DNA from 3 places in the Pseudomonas sp. R1-1 genome. Region 1 is predicted to be linked to each of the others. Evidence: predicted binding sites of a transcription regulator. Region 1 holds the regulator's gene; each other region holds the start of a gene.
The links. The regulator sigma-54, encoded in region 1, starts transcription at its own class of promoters, with help from an activator protein. The targets are predictions, from matches to a motif close to ANTGGCATNNANNTTGCTNT.
Positions count from the first base shown of each region.

Region 2: a site for sigma-54 is predicted at 3,219-3,238, ahead of glnK (P-II family nitrogen regulator). Genes of this name have one in related genera too.
Region 3: a site for sigma-54 is predicted at 1,389-1,408, ahead of J3P75_RS04720 (pilin). Genes of this name have one in related genera too.

Region 1 is NZ_CP071663.1:5,200,548-5,206,276, reverse strand. It holds gene J3P75_RS23420 (ZIP family metal transporter) at 1-168, shown strand, start outside; gene J3P75_RS23415 (HPr family phosphocarrier protein) at 204-479, opposite strand; gene rapZ (RNase adapter RapZ) at 495-1,352, opposite strand; gene ptsN (PTS IIA-like nitrogen regulatory protein PtsN) at 1,355-1,819, opposite strand; gene hpf (ribosome hibernation-promoting factor, HPF/YfiA family) at 1,831-2,139, opposite strand; gene J3P75_RS23395 (RNA polymerase factor sigma-54) at 2,213-3,706, opposite strand; gene lptB (LPS export ABC transporter ATP-binding protein) at 3,892-4,617, opposite strand; gene lptA (lipopolysaccharide transport periplasmic protein LptA) at 4,617-5,162, opposite strand; gene lptC (LPS export ABC transporter periplasmic protein LptC) at 5,149-5,721, opposite strand.
Region 2 is NZ_CP071663.1:284,675-290,403, reverse strand. It holds gene J3P75_RS01300 (HAD family hydrolase) at 1-50, shown strand, start outside; gene sutA (transcriptional regulator SutA) at 233-559, opposite strand; gene J3P75_RS01290 (secondary thiamine-phosphate synthase enzyme YjbQ) at 662-1,087, opposite strand; gene J3P75_RS01285 (ammonium transporter) at 1,304-2,641, opposite strand; gene glnK (P-II family nitrogen regulator) at 2,678-3,016, opposite strand; gene J3P75_RS01275 (accessory factor UbiK family protein) at 3,431-3,691, shown strand; gene J3P75_RS01270 (N-acetyltransferase) at 3,981-4,517, shown strand; gene J3P75_RS01265 (YifB family Mg chelatase-like AAA ATPase) at 5,114-5,729, shown strand, end outside.
Region 3 is NZ_CP071663.1:1,002,893-1,008,621, forward strand. It holds gene pilB (type IV-A pilus assembly ATPase PilB) at 1-1,229, opposite strand, end outside; gene J3P75_RS04720 (pilin) at 1,455-1,886, shown strand; gene J3P75_RS04725 (BON domain-containing protein) at 2,184-2,537, shown strand; gene J3P75_RS04730 (DUF2845 domain-containing protein) at 2,805-3,101, opposite strand; gene J3P75_RS04735 (DUF748 domain-containing protein) at 3,101-5,729, opposite strand, start outside.

The DNA of each region.
Region 1 (5,729 bases):
CAAGCGTTATTGCCGTTGGGGCTGGCGCTGGCGGCCGGGGCGATGTTGCTGGTGGTGACCCACGAAGTGATCCCAGAGTCGCGACGCCATGGTCATGACAAACTCGCGAGTCTGGGTTTGCTGATCGGGTTCTGTCTGATGATGGTGATGGATACAGCATTGGGTTGAGTTGTCGCGACGAGGAATGCTCCGTCGCAACAGACTTATTCACCTTCATCGAAGTAGTTGTTGATCAGCGCCACCAAGGCTTCCATGGCTTCCTCGGCTTGTTCGCCTTCGGTGCTTAAATGGATTTTGGTGCCCTTGCCTGCCGCGAGCATCATCATCGCCATGATGCTTTTACCATCGACCGTGGTCTCGGGTGTACGGCCTACTCTGATCGTAGTCTCCGGAAACTTGCCCGCCACGCCGACAAACTTGGCAGACGCTCGGGCATGCAAACCGAGTTTGTTGATGATTTCGATTTCACGAGCAGGCATCGCGGTGTGGATCCTTTAGGTGAGGTCGCGGTGGCGGACCTGGACGTTTTTCAAGGTTTTCTGCAGGGCCTGACCCAGACGTTCGGTCAGGTAGACGGAGCGGTGATGCCCGCCCGTACAGCCAATGGCAACGGTCACATAGGCGCGATTACTGGCAGCAAAGCGCGGCAGCCACTTGTGCAGGTAGGCGTAGATGTCCTGGTACATTTCCTCGACATCCGGCTGTTGCGCCAGATACTCGGCAACCGGTGCGTCGAGACCGGACTGCTCGCGCAACTCCGGCTTCCAGTACGGATTGGGCAGGCAGCGGACATCGAAGACCAGATCCGCATCCACCGGCATGCCGCGCTTGAAACCGAACGACTCGACCAGGAACGCCGTGCCCGGCTCAGGCTGATTCAGCAGGCGCAACTTGAGGGTGTCGCGCAGCTGGTACAGGTTGAGGTGGGTGGTATTGATCTTCAGGTCAGCCAGGTCGGCGATCGGGCCGAGAAGGGCGCTTTCATCGTGGATCGCCTCGGCCAGTGAGCGATTGGCGTTGCTCAGCGGATGCCGGCGACGGGTTTCGGAAAAACGCTTGAGCAGCGTTTCTTCATCCGCATCCAGATACAGCACATCGCACTGGATGTGCTTGCTGCGCGCGTCTTCGAGCAGCTCCGGAAATCGTGACAGATGACTGGGCAAGTTGCGCGCATCGATCGACACGGCAACCAGCGGTTGGGCGAGTTCCGTGTGGATCAGCGCTCGTTCGGCCAGTTCCGGCAGCAAGCCGGCCGGGAGGTTGTCGATGCAGTAGTAGCCGTTGTCCTCAAGGACATTCAGCGCAGTACTCTTGCCCGAGCCCGAGCGGCCACTGACGATGATCAAGCGCATGATTAATGCCCGTTCTGCTCGTCCAGTACAACCTGGTACAAGGCTTCGTTGCTCGGTGCGCTGCGCAGTCTTTCACGCACTTCCTTGCGATCGAGCATGCTGGCGATCTGGCGCAGCAGTTCCAGGTGTGCATCGGTAGCAGCTTCCGGGACCAGCAGCACGAACAGCAGGTCTACCGGGGCGCCATCGATCGCGTCGAAATCGATCGGGGCTTCAAGGTGCATCAGCGCACTGATCGGCGCGTCGCAACCCTTGAGGCGGCAGTGGGGGATGGCGATGCCGTTGCCAAAACCGGTGGAACCGAGTTTTTCACGGGCGACCAACGCCTCGAAGACATCCTGCATCGCCAGATCCGGCACTTCGCGGTGGATCAGGTTGGCAATCTGTTCGAGGGCTTTTTTCTTGCTGCCACCCGGCGCGTTCACTTGGGAACGGCCGGGGGTCAGGATGGTTTCAAGTCGGATCATGGATGAGGGTGTTAACGACCGGTCGCGCCCTGGAGGAGGCTCTGGGTCTTTTCCTTATGCTTTTTGAGTTGGCGATCCAGCTTGTCGGTCAGCAGGTCAATGGCGGCATACATGTCGTCGTGCTCGGCATTGGCGACTACTTCTCCGCCGGGAATATGCAGCGTGGCTTCGATTTTCTGCTTGAGCTTCTCGACATTCAATATGACTTGCACGTTGGTGATCTTGTCGAAATGCCGCTCCAGTCGGTCGAGTTTTTCGCCGATGTAGGTGCGCAGAGGTTCGGTCACTTCCAGTTGGTGTCCACTGATGTTGACTTGCATACAGCTTCTCCTTCGTTGCCAGTGCATAAAGCGGCAGGCCGAAAAGCCTGCCACTGGAACGCTGTAACGTGGCTTACATCAACCGCTTGCGTTCGCTCGAAGGCGCGATTCCGAGGGATTCGCGGTACTTGGCGACGGTGCGGCGAGCCACCTGAATGCCTTGTGCCTCCAGTAAACCAGCGATCTTGCTGTCACTCAACGGCTTTTTCTGATTTTCCGCGGCAACCAGTTTCTTGATGATCGCGCGGATCGCCGTGGACGAGCATTCGCCGCCTTCGGAGGTACTGACGTGGCTGGAGAAAAAGTATTTCAGCTCATAAATACCGCGCGGGGTATGCATGAATTTCTGCGTGGTCACCCTGGAAATCGTCGATTCGTGCATGCCCACCGCCTCGGCGATGTCATGCAGGACCAGCGGTTTCATGGCTTCGTCGCCGTACTCCAGAAAACCGCGCTGATGCTCGACGATCTGCGTGGCGACTTTCATCAGGGTTTCGTTGCGGCTCTGCAGGCTCTTGATGAACCAGCGGGCTTCTTGTAGCTGATTGCGCATGAAGGTGTTGTCGGCGCTGGTGTCGGCGCGCTTTACGAAACCGGCGTACTGCGCATTGACGCGCAGGCGCGGTACCGACTCCTGGTTCAGCTCGACCAGCCAGCGCTCGTTGTCCTTGCGCACGATGACATCAGGTACGACGTATTCGGCTTCGGTGGACTCGATCTGTGAGCCCGGACGCGGGTTGAGGCTCTGCACCAGTTCGATGACCTGGCGCAGCTCGTCTTCCTTGAGTTTCATGCGCCGCATCAACTGGCTGTAGTCGCGGCTGCCAAGCAGGTCGATATAGTCGCTGACCAGGCGCTTGGCCTCTGCCAGCCATGGCGTTTTTGCCGACAACTGGCGCAGTTGCAGCAGCAGGCATTCGCTGAGATTGCGTGCGCCGATGCCCGCAGGCTCGAATTGCTGGATGCGGTGCAGGACGGCTTCAATTTCGTCCAGTTCGATGTCCAGTTCCGGATCGAAGGCGTCGAGGATTTCTTCGAGGGTTTCGTCCAGATAGCCCTGATTGTTGATGCAGTCGATCAGGGTCACGGCGATCAGGCGATCGGTGTCGGACATCGGTGCGAGGTTTAATTGCCAGAGCAAATGGCTCTGCAGGCTTTCGCCGACGGAAGTGCGGGTGGTGAAATCCCACTCGTCATCGTCGCTGCTCGGCAGGCTGCTGGCGCTGGTCTGGTAAACGTCTTCCCAGGCCGTGTCGACCGGCAGCTCGTTGGGGATGCGCTCGCTCCATTCGCCGTCGTCGAGGTTGTCTACCGTCGGCGCGGCTTCCTGGTAAGAAGGTTCCTGAATGTCGGGGTTGGGCTTTTGCTCGACGTTGTCGGCCAGCGGATCGGAATTGTCGAAGTCGTCGCCTTCTTCCTGGCGTTCGAGCATCGGGTTGGATTCCAGAGCCTCCTGGATTTCCTGTTGCAGATCCAGGGTCGACAATTGGAGCAGGCGGATGGCCTGTTGCAGCTGCGGTGTCATCGTCAGCTGCTGGCCCATTCTCAAGACTAGCGATGGTTTCATGGCAGGGGCTTAACACCTTATTCGCCGGCGCTATGCGCCATCCACTACAGGGCGCCGAAGCGCCAAACTTAAGCAAATTATATGCCTGAAACTGAAGTGTTTGCCTAGAGCGCTGTAACAATTAAACGGTATAAAAACCGGCTTGATCGATACAGCACCCGCGCAGCTTGTCGAACAGCTCGCGCTTACAGGCGGAACTCGTGACCCAGATACACTTCCTTGACCAGATCGTTGGCCAGGATGGTCTCGGCGTCACCTTCGGCGATCAATTGACCGTCGTTGACGATGTAAGCGGTTTCGCAGATATCCAGCGTCTCGCGCACGTTGTGGTCGGTGATCAACACACCGATGCCCTTGGCCTTGAGATGGTGAATGATCTGCTTGATGTCGCCAACCGAGATCGGGTCGACACCGGCGAACGGCTCGTCGAGCAGGATGAATTTCGGCGCGGTGGCCAAGGCGCGGGCGATTTCCACCCGGCGGCGCTCACCGCCTGACAGGCTCATGCCGAGGTTGTCGCGAATGTGGCTGATGTGGAATTCCTGCAGCAGGCTTTCCAGCTCCTTGCGACGACCGGCCTTGTCGAGTTCCTGACGGGTCTCGAGGATGGCCATGATGTTGTCGGCGACCGACAGTTTGCGGAAGATCGACGCTTCCTGCGGCAGATAGCCGATGCCGGCTTTCGCGCGGCCGTGCATTGGCTGGTGGCTGACGTCCAGGTCATCGATCAGCACGCGACCCTGATCGGCCTGCACCAGGCCGACGATCATGTAGAAGCAGGTCGTCTTGCCGGCGCCGTTCGGGCCGAGCAGACCGACGATCTGGCCGCTGTCGATCGACAGGCTGACGTCCCGCACGACCTGGCGGCTTTTATAGGCCTTGGCCAGGTGCTGAGCTTTCAGAGTTGCCATTACTGGGTTTTCTCGTCGGTTTTCTTCTTCGGCTGGATCACCATGTCGATGCGCGGACGCGCCTCGGTGACCTTGCTGCCGGTAGCGCGACCGGCGCTGGCGAGTTTCTTCACGGTGTCATAGACGATTTTCTCGCCTTGCGTCGTGTTGTTGTCCTTGTCGACAACTTTGGCCTTGTCGATCAATACGACGCGATTCTGCGCGGCGTGATACTGGATCGTCACGCCCCAGCCTTGCACAGGCTTGCTGTCGCCGGCGGTCTGCAGTTGTTCGAAGTAAGCCAGGTTGCCCACCGACGTTACAACGTCGATATCGCCGGTCGGGGTGCGAGTGATGGTCACGGTATTACCAGTCACCTTCATCGAACCCTGAGTGATGATCACATCACCCTTATAGGTAGCGATGCCGTTCTTGTCGTCCAGTTGGGCGTCGTCGGCCTGAATGCGGATAGGTTGCTGCTGATCGTCCGGCAGAGCCCAGGCGCTCACGCTTCCCAGTGCTGCGCCCAGACTGAGCAAAATAGGGAGGGTTTTAACGAGCCTCATACTGTCCTCTTACGTTCGATTGCAGGTGTATCCTGCTGTCCTTCAGGTACGCTTTCATTCCGACGCCAGTCGACACACCGCCAGCGCCCTCGATTCTAACGGGTTGCGCGGTCTGCGCATATTCCTGCTGCGGGAACACGGTCATGCGGGTGCTGGTGATCAGGGTGTCGCGTTTCTTTTCATCGGTGCGCTTCACACGCACCGAGTCGATCAGTTCCACTTCGGTGCCGCCGGAATTCACTTCACCGCGTTCACTGGTCACGTGCCACGGAAAGTCCGTGCCGCGATACATGTTCAGGTCGGGTTTAGTTACCAGCGTGATGTCGGTGGCCTTGACGTGTTCGGCCTTGTCCGAGGTCATCTCGTACTGCACCTTGCCGTCGGGCAGGTACTGAATGGTATGCGTATTGGTCGCGTACCAGTCGATCGGGTTCTCGGCGGCCGAGACCGGCGGCTTGTCGAGAAAGCGTTCCGGGCTGATGTTCCAGTAGCCGACCGCAGCGAAAATCGCCGCGATGCAGCCGAACAGCAGGAAGTTGCGAAATTTTTTACTGAACATGGCTTGGC
Region 2 (5,729 bases), 1.2 Mb from region 1:
TGACGGAATTGCCAGCCGTGCTCGCACGCTGGAATGCTCCTTCGAACTGACACAGTTCCCCTGTAGGAGTGAGCCTGCTCGCGATAGCGGTGTATCAGATACATCTAATTGAATGACACACCGCTATCGCGAGCAGGCTCACTCCTACAGGGGATTTCGGTAGCCGCTCCATTTATTCCAGACATGAAAAAGCCCGCAGCGACGGCGGGCTTTTTCAAGCGAGCGACACGCCTCAGATAGGGCGGCTGCCGTACTTGTTGTCCGGCTTCTTGGGCGGATCGGCGACCACGTTGGCCTCCACTTCCTGCACCTTGCCACCGCGCGCAAGGAACTCTTCCATGGCCTTGGCCAGGGCGTCGCGCTCCTTGTTCTTGGCTTCAATGCTCGGCAACTCATCCACCGACACCGCAGCCTTGGCTTTGCCTTTGGCAGCCGGGGCCGGCGTATCGTCACCGCCATCGTCTTCAGCAACATCTTCCGCTGCTGCTTCCAGACCTTCCTCGGCCTCGTCTTCGTCGCCTACTTCGAGGTCGTCGTTTTCCAGATCATCGTCGCTCATGTTCTACCTCATGACTTGCGAAAAGCAGATTAGTTATAGACCAGCTTTGGCGACTGTCGAAAGTCGCCGGAAAAAAATCGGTAACCATTGATGACCAACGGTTCATGCCCCTTCACCGTGCAAGGTGGCGAGGACTTTACGGGCACCGCCATGATCACGGTGCTCGCCCAGATAAACGCCTTGCCAGGTTCCCAGTGCCAAGCGACCTGCCGCAATCGGCAGACTGATCTGGCAGCCAAGCACGCTGGCCTTGAAGTGCGCCGGGAGGTCGTCCAGGCCTTCGTCGTTATGCTCATAGCCGTCTGTTCCTTGTGGGATCAGACGATTGAAAAATCGTTCGAAGTCGCGACGTACCGCCGGATCGGCGTTCTCGTTGATGGTCAACGACGCCGAGGTGTGCTGCAGCCACAAATGCAACAGACCGATCCGACACTGCCTGAGTTCAGGCAGGTTTTCGATCAGCTCATCCGTCACCAGATGAAAGCCCCGGGGCCGTGCCCGCAGGGTTATCAGAGTCTGTTGCCACATACAGTTCTCCGCACGTTCGGGGCGCATTCTAGCGCGCTCTGGGAAAAAACAAAGAGCCTAATATTCCCACTGTGATGTAAGCCATTCGCCGAGTGAAAACGCCACGGGTAAACACGACCAAAGCCGTACGAAAAATCCTTTCAGCTGCTCTCACAGTGACAAATCACGGACAAAAAAATGCCCGGCGAGCCGGGCAATTTTTTTTGCTGCGCGTACTTACAGGTTGTAGCCGCGTTCGTTGTGTTGTGCCAGATCGAGGCCGACCGATTCTTCTTCCTCGGTCACGCGCAGACCCATCACCGCGTCCAGGACCTTGAGGATGATGAAGGTGACGATCGCGGTGTAGATCACCGTGAAGCCGACGCCTTTGATCTGAATCCAGACCTGTGCGCCAATATCGGTCACAGTGCCGAAGCCGCCCAGTGCAGGCGCTGCAAACACACCGGTGAGGATCGCGCCGAGGATACCGCCGATACCGTGCACGCCGAACGCGTCCAGGGAATCGTCATAACCGAGTTTGCGCTTCAGGGTGGTGGCGCAGAAGAAGCACACCACGCCTGCCGCCAGACCGATCACCAGTGCGCCCATCGGGCCCACGGTGCCAGCGGCCGGCGTGATTGCCACCAAGCCGGCAACCACACCCGAGGCGATGCCCAGTGCGCTTGGCTTGCCGTGGGTGACCCACTCGGCGAACATCCAGCCCAGTGCCGCAGCGGCGGTGGCGATCTGAGTGACCAGCATCGCCATGCCGGCAGTGCCGTTGGCGGCCGCGGCGGAACCGGCGTTGAAGCCGAACCAGCCGACCCACAGCATGGCCGCGCCCATCAATGTGTAACCGAGGTTGTGCGGCGCCATCGGGGTGGTCGGGAAGCCTTTGCGCTTGCCCAGTACCAGGCACGCCACCAGACCGGCGATACCGGCGTTGATGTGCACCACGGTGCCGCCGGCGAAGTCGAGTACGCCCCAGTCCCACATCAGACCGCCGTTACCGGACCAGACCATGTGCGCGATCGGTGCATAAACCAGGGTGAACCAGATGCCCATGAAGATCAGCATCGCGGAGAACTTCATGCGCTCGGCGAACGCACCGACGATCAGCGCTGGGGTGATGATCGCGAAGGTCATCTGGAAGGTGATGAACACCGCTTCGGGGAACAGCGCCGCCGGGCCGGTGATGCTCGAAGGCGTGACACCGGCGAGGAACGCCTTGCCCATGCCACCGAAGAACGAATTGAAGTTGACGACGCCCTGCTCCATGCCGGTGGTGTCGAACGCAATGCTGTAGCCATAGATGACCCACAGGATGCTGATCAGACCGGTAATGGCGAAGCACTGCATCATCACGGAAAGAATGTTTTTCGAGCGGACCATGCCGCCGTAGAACAGTGCAAGGCCGGGAATGGTCATGAACAGCACAAGGGCTGTCGAGGTGAGCATCCAGGCAGTGTCGCCGGAATTGAGGACTGGGGCCGCCACTTCGTCTGCCGCCATTGCAAGGCCGGGCATTACGATGGACAACAGGGCTCCTAGCCCTGCGAATTTACGCAGAGTCATATTGTTTTCTCCTGGGGCGTTGGGGTTTGTGGCGGCTTAGATCGCGTCGGTATCGGTTTCGCCGGTACGGATGCGGATCGCCTGTTCCAGATTGACCACGAAGATCTTGCCGTCACCGATCTTGCCGGTGTTGGCGGCCTTGGTTATCGCTTCGATAACCCGGTCCAGATCCTTGTCGTCGATGGCCACGTCGATTTTCACCTTGGGCAGAAAATCGACCACATATTCCGCGCCGCGATACAGCTCGGTGTGACCCTTCTGCCGGCCGAAGCCTTTGACTTCAGTAACGGTAATGCCCTGCACGCCGATTTCGGACAGCGACTCGCGCACGTCGTCCAACTTGAACGGCTTGATGATGGCAGTGACTAGCTTCATGAAACTCTCTCCCGAATTGGTGGACTTGCCCCAGGAAAACAAACCCGACTCAAGTCTAAGCGCAGTGCCTGGCTTTGTAACGCATCGTCGGCCTTGCCTGCCCGACTGACGCCAGCTAACCGCATCCAGACGAAACTCCCCGCTCCGTCTGCCGCACTGCATTCGTCACAGCGACTGCATCAGTGCATGGGTCGAGGGTGACTAAGCAGAAACCTTGCCATCTCGCCAAAATCCCCTGATTTCAATCCCTTGGCCGCTACCGCAGGCCCTCTCGCGCAAAGCGCCGCGCCGATACGCACAACAACGGTGCGTTGCCGTCCGTCCGCCTGCGCGAAAAGCGTGCATCCCTGACCACGGGATTGACTATAGACACTGCGTGATACACTGCCGGCCATTGTTTCCAGGACATCCACCATGCTCGCGCCCAAAGACTTCCTCGACGCCCTGAGCGGCACCGCCTCCCGCCTGTTCAGCGGCGACACCCCGCTGCCAAAAGCCGAAATCGAAAGCCAGTTCAAGATGCTGCTGCAAAGCGCCTTCAGCAAACTCGACCTGGTCAGCCGTGAAGAATTTGACAGTCAGATGGTTGTGTTGGCCCGAACGCGTGCACGGCTTGAGAGCCTTGAAGCAAAGGTTGCCGAGATGGAAGCGAAGCTGACGCCGCCTGCGGAATAAGACCGCAATCTACTGTGGGAGCTAGCTGAACAAATAAACCGCACGGTTGTGAACTCATGGTGGAGAAAGGCTATGCAATTGATCTGAATTTTGCGCTGCAACCTCACCACAGGTCATTTCAGCGATACCACTGAAATGACCTTTTTTGTGTCGTCGTTATCTTCCCCCCTACTCCGCAATCCTCCACTCACAGAAGTAACGTCCTACAAAACGCGTCCCCCACGTCTGATTTCGCTGCCCCCTCTCTGCTGGCTATCTTCTTGCGACCCGCTCCGAACAGATGAAAACAATGAGAAGAAAAGGCAAGGCAACGGATCTTCGTAACCAGACATTCAGATCAAACTCGCGAAAGATCGCCTACAAATTCTTTCTCAAGGACATTGCCCCGAGAATCCCAAATATTGATGCAGCAGCGGTCAAGTTTGAGCCAATTACCCCAGCAGCGATAAAGCAATACTTTCTCTGGGAGGGGCCAACAATTTTCCCTTGGGATGACGTTGCAGACTGGAAAAGTAAAGATGCGAAAGGTCTGGATTTGGCGATATGGTTCAAACAGATTCTTTGCGGCATGTGCTATGCGACTCCGCGCGCAAGCTCTATCTGCTTAAAGATTATTCTGTTGGAAGGGCATCCGGACAGGGCGCACCCGCTTCGCGGCAGGATCGCGCCGATTGCTCTGCTTGTCGCAGATCACTATGCGCGAGCGCTAGGATGCAAAGAAATCGAGATTCAGGATCCTGATCCGAATGTTGTTTTTTACTACCGGAAACTAGGGTTCGAATTCGACCACACCAACCGGCTTGTCATTTCTGTGAACGGTCAATAACATCGAAATCAACAACCTAATCGCACGAGGTGCGTATGAGCCCAAAAAAGCGAAAGGCAAAGCTTCTTCAGATTGTTGAACTACATCTCGAAGCACTCCGGTTGGCTGGGGATATGTCAGCCAACCAACGGCGATTTATTGAAGTTGCTGTTACGTGTGGGCCAGAGCTTGAGCCAAGCGGCCCGCTGGCCGGTAGAAGATCCTGAGTCAAAAATAAAAAGGCGTCCATAGGACGCCTTTTTTGTGTTTGGAGGAGTAGTCGCAGCGATTCTTTAACTCCTGGCTTTGCAGCCATGGGTTCAGAATCCGACGAGCTGGCCCGTCGTCACTACTTCAGAGAAACCAGCTTTCTCTGCTGCCGAAAATGCGGGGGAGCTTTTGCTGGTGCCCAGTCCCGACGAATGCGCAGTTGCAGTCCTCGAACGGAATGATCCTTTAATGCCGGGCGAGAGTCAACGCTCCAATTCAGGCAAGCAGTGACAGCCCATCGGGTCTTGATACGTCTTGTAAACCTCTATTTCAGCACTAAAACCCGGCTCAACTACCCTTCAAAAACCCGCAGGAAGCGGCTCCCCGATTCAGCTCAAGGAACGACCATGTCCCTCTCCATCGTCCACAGTCGCGCCCAGATTGGCGTGGAAGCCCCCGCTGTCACCGTCGAAGTTCATCTGGCCAACGGTCTGCCGTCGCTGACCATGGTCGGGCTGCCCGAGGCGGCGGTGAAGGAGAGCAAGGATCGGGTGCGCAGTGCGATCATCAATTCCGGGCTGCAGTTTCCGGCGCGGCGGATCACGCTGAATCTGGCCCCGGCGGATCTGCCCAAGGATGGCGGGCGGTTTGATCTGGCAATAGCCTTGGGGATTCTGTCGGCGAGTGTGCAGGTGCCGTGTCTGACGCTGGACGAGGTGGAGTGTCTGGGCGAATTGGCGTTGTCCGGCGCGGTAAGGCCGGTTCGCGGGGTGTTGCCGGCAGCCCTGGCGGCGCGCAAGGCCGGGCGCGCATTAGTGGTGCCTCGGGCGAATGCGGAAGAGGCTTGTCTGGCCTCGGGGTTGAAGGTGTTTGCGGTGGATCATTTGCTGGAAGCGGTGGCGCATTTCAACGGGCATACGCCGGTTGAGCCGTATGTGTCTGACGGCTTGATGCATGCCAGCAAGCCCTATCCCGACTTGAATGAAGTGCAGGGTCAGATGGCCGCCAAACGCGCGTTGCTGA
Region 3 (5,729 bases), 2.0 Mb from region 1:
GCGGCTTTGATAGCGATCTCGGCGGTTTCCAGGTCGCGGATCTCGCCGACCATGATCACGTCCGGGTCCTGACGCAGAAACGAACGCAGGGCCTGAGCAAAATCCAGCCCCTGGCGCGGATTGACGTTGACCTGATTGATGCCTTCCATGTTGATCTCCACCGGGTCTTCGGCGGTGGAGATGTTGATATCGACGGTGTTGAGGATATTCAGCCCGGTGTACAGCGACACGGTTTTCCCCGACCCGGTAGGGCCGGTGACCAGAATCATGCCCTGCGGCTGTTTCAGCGCGGCCATGTACAAGTCTTTCTGTTCCGGTTCATAACCGAGGGCATCGATACCCATCTGCGCGCTGGACGGGTCGAGAATCCGGATCACCACTTTTTCGCCCCACAGCGTCGGCAGGGTATTGACCCGGAAGTCGATGGACTTGCTTTTCGACAGGCGCATCTTGATCCGACCATCCTGCGGTTTGCGTCGCTCTGAAATATCAAGGCTGGCCATGACCTTCAGGCGCGCGGCGATGCGCCCGGCCAGTTGAATCGGCGGTTTGGCGACTTCACGCAGCATGCCGTCGGTGCGCACCCGCACCCGATAGTTCTTTTCATAAGGCTCGAAGTGCAGGTCGGAAGAGCCGCTTTTGATCGCATCGAGCAGCATCTTGTGGACAAAGCGCACCACCGGCGCATCGTCGGCGTCGAGCCCGCCGATGGTGTCCTGTTTGCTGTCGCTGACGGATTCGACGTCAAGGCCATCGAGGTCGACGTCGGCCATTTCTTCCAGGCCGGTGGCATGACTGTCGAAGAACTTGTCGATGGCATCGCTGAGCTTGTCATCCTCGACCAGAATCGCTTCGGTACTCAGGCCTGTACTGAACTGAATATCACTGATTGCCTGCTGATTGCTCGGGTCGGAGAGGCCGACGAAGAGTTTGTTGCCGCGTCGCCACAATGGTAGAGCGCAGTGCTGGCGTATCAGTTTTTCGCTGACCAGGCCCTTGGGCTGGGTTTCCTTATCGAGGCAACTGAGGTCGAGCAGGGCCATGCCAAAGTGTTCCGAGGCAATCTCGGCGATCTGCCGGCTCTTCACCAGTTTGTTGTGCACCAGGTAGTTCACCAGCGACACGCGATTGCGCTGCGCCTGCTGCCAGGCTTGCTGGGCACCTTGTTCCGTCAGCAGTTCGGCCTGCACCAATTGCTTGGCCAGACCGCTCAGAGCGATGTCATTCATGGGGATTCCGCATGCTTGCCGTTCATGACTTATAGCCTAGTCAAGTGACAGCGCCAAACACGGCCGGTGCAGGTGACAAAAAGTGTCAGATAGTGCGGTTGCAGGTTGTAGGAAACGGCGCAGTGCGCAGTTCGCGTCCATCAGGCAGGGCTCCGGGGCATTGGCATGGCCTATGCTGGGTCTTTTTCAGATCATGAGATTTCCCCTCATGCATGGAGCGTGTCTATGAAAAAACAACAAGGTTTTACCCTGATCGAGCTACTGATCGTGGTGGCGATCATCGGGATTCTGGCGACGATTGCCTTGCCGCAGTATTCGAAATATCAGGCGCGGTCGAAGGTGACGGCGGGGCTGGCGGAGATCAGCGCGATGAAGGTGCCATTTGAGGACGTCATTAACCAAGGAACCGATCCATCACTGACTAACGTCGCGGGCAGTGCGACGGTCACCACTTCCAATTGCTCGGTATCCGCCTCCGGGACAGCATCTTCTGGCGCAGGGTCGATTGTCTGCACGATCAAAAATGCTCCGGGTCCGGTTCTCGATAAAACCATTACGCTGACGCGGTCTTCCGGGACGGGTGCAGGTGTCTGGACGTGCGCTACCACCGTTGCCCCCGACTATTCGCCAAAAGGCTGCACTGCCAGCGGTACGTAAGCCGCTGCGGCAGAATCTGATGCCCCGCCTTTGCGGGGCATTTTTCATGGCGCTGCGCTTGAAAAAAGCTTCAATAATTTCAGCAGCTTATGAACTTTCCAAAAAACCGCAACTTGCATGCGAATAAACCGCGAGTCATGCAAATTGCATGAAAACGAAAATTTCCCGTTTCATTAACTCCTTGTTTTTAAAGGATTTTATTAAAACAAAAAAGTTGGCACAGCGTTCGCAACTACCTTGGTAACCCTGCTGAAGACATCTCCCAGCAGACTTTCCAGAAAAACAGGAGTTACTCGTATGAAGAAGTTCGCTATCACTGCCGCTGCTACCGCTCTGACCCTGACCATGGCTGGCGGCGCTTTCGCCCAGACCACTCAGGCTACCCAGTCGCCAATGGTTCTGGCTGCCGGTGAAGTTACCGAGATGAAGCAGGACACTTCCGATACCTGGATCACCACCAAGGTCAAAGCTGATCTGGTCACCGAAAAAGGCATTCCAGGCACCGATATCAAAGTAGAAACCAACAAAGGTGTGGTATCCCTGTCGTCGACCACCCCAGTGACTGAATCGCAAAAAGACGTAGCCGTATCGATCGCCAAAAAAATCAAAGGCGTTAAAGCGGTCTCCGCTGACGGCCTGAAAGCCGAATAAGGCAAGGCTTCTCGCCTGGACCGGGAGAAGACGCGACAGACGGGCCGAGCCATACGTCTGCCGCACCTTTAGAGTTCATGCGAACGGTCACACGGAGGTGACCATTACAGGCCCCGGCACTTGTGTCGGGGCCTGTTCTATTTCAGGGGCAACACAAAACGAATGTAGGAGTGAGCCTGCTCGCGATAGCGTTCTGTCAGTTGATCAAGCGTTGACTGACAAGCCGCAATCGCGAGCAGGCTCACTCCTACAGGGGATGGGGTTGGATCAGGGGCCGCGTTTGCTGTTGATCTGCCGCAAGCGGTTACCTTCGAAGCGCAGGTATTGATACATGCCGTTGCTCGGGCCGTAGGTCCATTCCTCGACCTGAAACTCCTCGCGGCGGTTGGCGCTGCGCTTGTAGCCGAGCACGTCACGGCTGACCGGCTCGCCGCATTTCTCCAGGACTTCGCTGGTGCGATCGCCAAGGCTGATCAATTGGCTGCCGCAGCGCAGCGTATCGGACGCTGCGGCATGGCTGGCGGCAAACGCCAGCACCCCTGCGACCAGCCATTTGCAACTCATCACTCTGCATCCAGGTGCATTTGCGTCACCACACGACCGTCGCTTTCAGCTTCACCGAGGTTGGCGTCGATGAAATACACGCGGTCATCCTCAAGCTTGCCCTTGTCGACCAGGTAATCCTTGATGGTGCTGGCGCGGTCCTGGCCCAACTGGCGCAGCAACACATCGCTGCCGCTCCAGAACTTGATCACCCCTTCGCGCAGCTTCGCGGTGCGTTCTTCCTTGCCCAGATCCTTCCATTCGGCCGGTGGCTGGGTTTTCAGACGGGTGCGGTAGATGCCCTCGAGCAACGGGGCTTTTTCGCCGTCGGGTACTTGCAGGAGCGAGGCCTGCGCCGGGACTTTATCGCCACGGCGCTGGAGCATCTTGTAGTAGTTGTACTGATATTCACGTTCCAGTCGCTGCTCGGCGAGCAGCGGGCCATCGCTGCTTTTTGCGGCGGTGCCTTCGATTTCCAGACGCAACGCCGGACGTTCCTTGAGCGCCTGAGACAGTTTCACCAGCGCGGCTTCAGCGTCCTTGCTCAGATCGCTGGAGCCCGGTGCGAAGGACACGGTGCCCAGGTCCTCGGAGCCACCACCACTGACCAGCCCGCCAATCATCTTGAACGGCGCCGCGGCGGCTTTGACGATCAGGTTGCGCAGGGTCTGCCAGACAATCGGCATGACGCTGAACTGCGGGTTGTTCAAGTCACCGGTCACCGGCAGTTCGATGGAGATCTTGCCGTCGACGTCCTTGAGCAGGGCAATTGCCAGTTTCAACGGCAAGCTCACGGCATCCGGGCTGTCGACCTTTTCACCGAGCTGCAATTGCTCGACCACCACTTTGTTCTCGGCTTTGAGCTGGCCCTTGGTGATCAGGTAATGCAGATCGAGATTGAGCCGGCCCTTGCGAATTCGATAACCGGCGAACTTACCGGAGTAGGGTGTCAGTGTGGTCAGCTCGACGCGCTTGAAACTGGTGGCGATGTCGAGGCTGGCCATCGGGTCAAACGGATTGACCGCGCCTTTGATGGTGACCGGCGCGTAACGGTCGACCTTGCCTTTGATATCGACGCTGGCCGGTTTCGCCTGCCGGCTGTCGATGGTGCCGATCTGCCCGTTGAGTTGCTGCACGGCGGTGGCGAAGTTCGGCGTCAGGCTGAAGTCGGCGAAGTTGGCCGAGCCATCGTTGATCGCGATGCCGCCGATGTGAATGCCCAGCGGCTTTTCATTGCTCGCCGGTTTCGCGCCTGCGCTTTTTGCGCCGCTATCGGCCGGTTGCGGGATCAGCAGGTCATCAATGTTGGTGCTGCGGTCATCGTTGATCATGAACCGCGCATAGGGCTGAAACAGGTTGACCTTGTCGATCGACAGGCTGTCACCGTGCTGGTAATTCAGGCCTTCGACCACCACTTGCTGCCACTTGAGAAAGTCGCGGGTTTTCAGGGTGTCGAGGGTGTGCAGCTGATCGATCTGCGCGCGCCCGGTCACGTTGAGAGCCAGCGGTTCGGTACTCTTGAGATTGACCTTCAGATCGCTGCCGAGCATGCCGCTGCGCAGTTCCAGGCGAATGAACGGATTGATGTACGACTGGGCGACGCGCAGGTCGATGTCCTGGGTCTTGACGTTGAGTTGCGCGTTGACCGGGGCGAGGTTGAGCGTGCCGTCGGCGAAAATCCTGCCTTGCTTGCCGACGCCGCTGTCGAGCTTGAGCTTGAAGGGCGAACCATTGAGGCTGTCGAAATCTTGCAGATCGACGTTCAGCGGTGTCAGGTCCAGCGCCACCGGCGGCTGTGCCGAGCGATCGGCAAGGTGCACGGTGTAGTTGCGCAATTGCACATCCTTGAGCAGCACTTGCCATGGCTTGCTTGGCGCGGCTGGTTCAGGCTTCGGTGAATCGGCCGCGGCCGGCGTGCTGGCCGGCTCTGCAGCGGCTTTCGCCGCCGGTTTCGACGGTTGGCTGGCAAACAGTTTCTGCCAGTCCAGTTGCTTGTCGGCTTCGAGGGCGGCCCAGGTTTCCAGCTTCTGGCTGCGGATCTTGCCGACCACGACTTGCTGTTTGGCGAGGTCGACGCTGGTTTCGCTGACATCGAGGCGTTCAAGCCTGGCCAGTGGGCGGCCGTCCGGGGCCTTGATGGCGAATGGCGCGATGCTCACCGCGACGTTGTTGAGCAGCAGTTCGGTTTGTTTCGACAGGTTGAGTTTGTAGTCGGTGCTTAGGCTGACGACGCCGTTTTCGAGAACCAGCGGCACCGCGTCGCGCACATAGGGCCAGAAAGCTTTCATCTGGCCGTCGGTGACTTTCAAGGTGCCTTCGGAGGTAAACGGAATCAGGCTGAAATTACCGCTCCAGTCGATCCGCCCGCCAGCCGGGCCGATGGCGACCAGAGTCATGTCGGCACTGTCTTCGGGCAGGGTACTGAGGTTTTTCAGCTCGAAACTGAGGTCGTCGTAGAGAAATTCGATCGGCTCGCTCGGGCGCACGTCCTGAAAGTGCACCACGCCGCTGGCCAGTTTGATGTTGTCGATACGCAGCGGGAACGGCTTGGCGTCGGGGTCGGCGGGCTTCGGTTCGCTGGCCGGCACATTGAACAGGCCGAGCAGATTGAGCTTGCCGTCCTTGGCGAAGAGGATCTCGGTCTTTGGC